2 regions of the Ruminiclostridium josui JCM 17888 genome follow, and region 2 is predicted to be linked to the other one. Evidence: a T-box and tRNA genes for the amino acid it is inferred to sense, from the RefSeq annotation. Region 2 holds a T-box; the other holds one or more tRNA genes.
What was found. A T-box is a leader RNA that pairs with one kind of tRNA and senses whether it is charged. The one in region 2 lies ahead of serS (serine--tRNA ligase), so its partner is inferred to be a tRNA-Ser.

Region 1: it has a tRNA-Ser gene. The T-box ahead of serS (serine--tRNA ligase) is inferred to sense a tRNA for this amino acid. The anticodon was not compared.

Annotation. Positions count from the first base shown of each region.
Region 1 is NZ_JAGE01000001.1:2,057,692-2,059,901, reverse strand. Features, by position in the region: gene K412_RS0109630 (hypothetical protein) at 1-287, shown strand, start outside; gene K412_RS0109625 (GNAT family N-acetyltransferase) at 882-1,130, opposite strand; tRNA gene K412_RS0109620 (tRNA-Ser) at 1,273-1,364, opposite strand; gene K412_RS0109615 (ABC-2 transporter permease) at 1,609-2,210, opposite strand, start outside.
Region 2 is NZ_JAGE01000001.1:1,454,730-1,456,939, reverse strand. Features, by position in the region: gene K412_RS0106930 (MalY/PatB family protein) at 1-546, shown strand, start outside; gene K412_RS0106925 (hydrolase) at 591-1,151, shown strand; T-box leader at 1,220-1,424, shown strand; gene serS (serine--tRNA ligase) at 1,501-2,210, shown strand, end outside.

The DNA of each region.
Region 1 (2,210 bases), 600 kb from region 2:
ATGTAAGTATATCCAATGGTGTTGCGACTTGTTCTTCCTCTATAAGAGCAACTCCAAACATAACAGAGGTAATAATAGTCGCAAAGCTTCAAAAATACCAAAATGGTAGTTGGGTAACTCAGGAGACCTTTACAGAAATCTCTTATACATACTATGGTGCTTTAAGCAGAACATGCATTGTAGATCACGGATACTCATACAGGTTGGTTACTACTTATCAGGCTGTGGTAAATGGTGTATCAGTGGAAACTATAAACAAAACATATAATTATGGATTGTATTTGTAATTTCTCATTTGCAGATATTTAAATTAGCTATGATATATGATTTTCTTTATCTGGATTATTTTGGGTGGTAAGGATTAATCATATTTAATATGTAATATGCGATGTTATTTTTTTCACACAAAGATAGTCATAGTTTTTGCAGCAAAATATTAAAGAAGGATAAGGTGATCATTAGAACCCCATATTGCAGAGTGTATTATCGTCGGGCGGTAAGTTGCTAAAAACATTTGCAATGCCGCATAATCCAGCGAAGCATCCTTGGTTATGACATCTAGTAAAGCTGGGTAAAAAGACTCAAGTCAGAATATAAAAATTATACCTCAGTTAAGTATAATCCCGATTTTATTTTCACTTGAACGACGTAAATTCATTTAGATTATTCATTCTACTTTAATATGACTTTGTAAATATTATAAATATTGCGTACTTCAGAATCATTTAGCCAAGTTTATTGTATTTTTTATTTTGGCTTACCACCCAAAATAATCCAGATAGGAAGGTCTTAATTTCATATGCGTTACATGCGCAAACTTCAGAAAGAATATGGCATACAGGCATTAAAACCGTGTGGCATATTCTTTTTTTATCCCTAACTTATCTCGGCTTCATATCAGAGGAAAGAATTCCATATATATAATAGTCACACCATGTATTTACCATTTTTCCTTGTCTGATTAGACCTTCCTTAGTGTAGCCACACTTCTCCAGCATTCTACAGGATGCAATATTTCGCACATCTACTTTTGTCCACAGTCTTTGTATTTCTGTATTCTCAAAACCAAAATCACTGCTCTCTTTACTTTTATATTGTTCATTATCTGAACCTCCATATAAATTTTCCATCGAGGGCCCGATATATATTCTGCAAAGTGTTAGTTATACTTCAACCCCTAATTTAAAGATTTTCAAAAATATTTTTGCAATGGCGTAACAGCCCCAAAAACAAAAAAGGTAGCAGATTTAATAATAAAATCTACTACCTTTTTGGCGGAGAAGAAGAGATTTGAACTCTTGCACGGCTATTAACCGCCTACCGCATTTCGAGTGCGGACCCTTCAACCACTTGGGTACTTCTCCACGGAATACATGTAATATTGTACACGTAAACCTAAACGGTTTCAAGCCTTTTTCCTGACATAATTTCTTCACAAAATTTCAATAAAATAGTCATAATTTTAAGTTATGCTTATTAATGGCACAGCAAATGTGTATCAGTAGGAACTTGCCCTTTTGGACGCCACCCTCTACTTCTTTGTCCTATACATCCTTTTGACCGGGTTGCGGTAACAGAACATAATTTCATGCAGCCCGGTACTTTATTTTATTCCAATCTGCAAAATATTCTTTGTGATATACCTATAGATATACAGTAGGAAAGTACACCAAATAAGATACTAAATATAAATATTCCATACGGATTATTTAATATTGCTATAGAAGATAATTCTTCTAGTTTATCAGGACTCATTCTTTTTGCTACTTCACTTATTGAGAAAATTCCTAGAAAAGGCAGGAATGCAAAGAATCTTCCCTTTATACCTCCAAATTTAAAGAAGAATGGCAGCTGTACTGCAGTAAAGAATGAGTAAGTTAACAGGCCTATGCTAATGCCGATTAAAATATCACCAGATGTAAAATTTACTTTTAAAGTAGTCAACATAATAGCATTTGCCGATACCCCTAATACATTTAAGACTATTCCTTGTATAATTATAAACAGGTACTTCCCAGTTACAATATTGTTTCGGCTTATGGGAAGAAGTCCGTAAAGTCTCCCAAGGTCATTCTTTTCTGCAACTGAAAAAGTGTATCCTGAGGTCATTGCCATAAAACACATTAGGAATAAAATCCCCGAAATCATATCCTTCATGGAGTACATTATAATTAGCGGAGACAACATTGCAATTAGTATAATTTTTATAT
Region 2 (2,210 bases):
GGATATAGACATGAAGTTTTTGCAAATATAAAACCTGAATTTGCTGATATTACTATTACATGTACCGCTCCCAGTAAAACCTTTAACCTTGCAGGACTGCAGGTGTCCAATATAATAATAAGTAACAGAGAACTTAAAAAAGCAATAAAAAATGAAATTAACAAGACCGGACATGGCCAGATTAATACTATGGGAATTGTCGCCTGCAAGGCAGCTTACCAGTATGGCCATGAATGGCTGCAGCAGTTAAAGGCTTATCTTGCTGGAAACTTGTCTTTTGTAAGAAATTTTCTTGCAGAAAGACTGCATAAAATAAAGCTTGTGGAGCCACAGGGAACTTATCTGGTATGGCTGGATTTCAGGGAGCTTGAGTTAACTGAAGCAGAGCTTGAAAAACTTATAGTAAGAGATGCAAAGCTGTGGCTTGACGGTGGGACAATGTTTGGGGAAGAGGGAAAAGGCTTTCAAAGGATAAACATTGCCTGCCCTAGAGTAATACTGGAAAAGGCTTTTCTACAGCTTGAAGCGGCTGTAAATAGACTATAATATATTTATATTTTACATTAAGAACATTAAGAGGTGGAGTAGATATGAGTACAATAACAAGGGAAAAAGCGTGGGAGCTTCTTACAGAGTATAACAAGGATGCTTTTCATTTGAAGCACGCACAGATTGTAGAAGGTGTTATGCGATATTTTGCAAGGCAGTTGGGTTATTCGGAGGAAGAGGATTTCTGGGGAATTGTGGGTTTACTCCATGATTTGGATTTTGAGCAATATCCTGAGGAGCACTGTATAAAGCAGCAGGAAATCATGAAGGAAAGAGGAATAGATCCCAGGATTATTCGCGCTACTGCAAGTCATGGATATGCACTCACAGTGGACATCAAGCCAGAACATCAAATGGAAAAGGTTCTTTATGCAGTAGATGAGCTAACAGGACTTATTGGCGCTGTGGCACTTATGAGGCCTTCAAAAAGTGTTTCGGATCTTGAAGTTAAATCAGTTAAGAAAAAATATAAGACATCCAATTTTGCAGCTGGATGTTCTAGAGAGGTTATAGAGCGTGGTGCAGAATTACTGGGATGGGAATTGGATTACCTTATACAGCAGACAATTCTTGCAATGCGTGAATGTGAAGTGGTTGATTAAAACAGCATGAATACTTGAAAACTGGAATAAATATATATATAATAGAAAATAATATATCAAAATATCAAAAAACAGCGATAATAAAAGCTATGATTTATTTTTTTCTGAAGAGAGCCGATGGGTGGTGAAAATCGGTGAGAAAATGAGTCTATCCACTTTTGGAGCTGTCGGTGACGAATCGAGAGGTTGGTACCCTTTATAGTACTTTTGTCGAGAGGTCGATAATTTTTATCGGCAATTTGGGTGGCAACGCGGATACCTTCCGTCCCATTGTTATATGGGATTGGAAGGTTTTTTTGATTTTATTTATTTTGTAAAAACTATAATATTTAATACAGGAGGAACAAGGATGTTAGATTTAAAATTTGTCAGAGAAAATCCCGAAATTGTAAAGCAGAATATAAGGAATAAATTTCAGGATAAAAAGCTTGGGTTAGTTGACGAGGTTATCGCTTTGGATTCTGAGCTGAGAAGCACAAAGCAAGAAGCAGAAACTTTAAGAGCCAACAGAAATAAGATTTCAAAGCAGATTGGCGGACTTATGGCTCAGGGTAAAAAGGCTGAGGCAGAGGAAATGAAGCAGCAGGTTACAGCTCAATCTGAACGTTTGGCAGCTTTAGAAGTAAAAGAAAATGAGCTTGAAGAGAAAGTAAAGAAAATCCTTATGACCATTCCTAATATAATTGACCCTAGTGTTCCTATAGGAAAGGATGACAGTGAAAACGTAGAAGTTCAGCGTTATGGCGAGCCGGTGGTACCTGACTTTGAGATTCCTTATCATACTGAAATAATGGAAAAGTTAAAAGGAATTGATTTAGATAGTGCCAGAAAGGTTGCAGGAAACGGTTTCTACTATTTGATGGGGGATATTGCAAGACTACATTCTGCTGTAATTTCATATGCTAGGGATTTTATGATAGACCGTGGTTTTACTTACTGTATACCTCCTTTTATGATACGTAGCGAGGTTGTAACTGGGGTTATGAGCTTTGCTGAAATGGAAGCCATGATGTACAAAATAGAGGGTGAAGATTTGTTCTTGATTGGAACAAGTGAGCA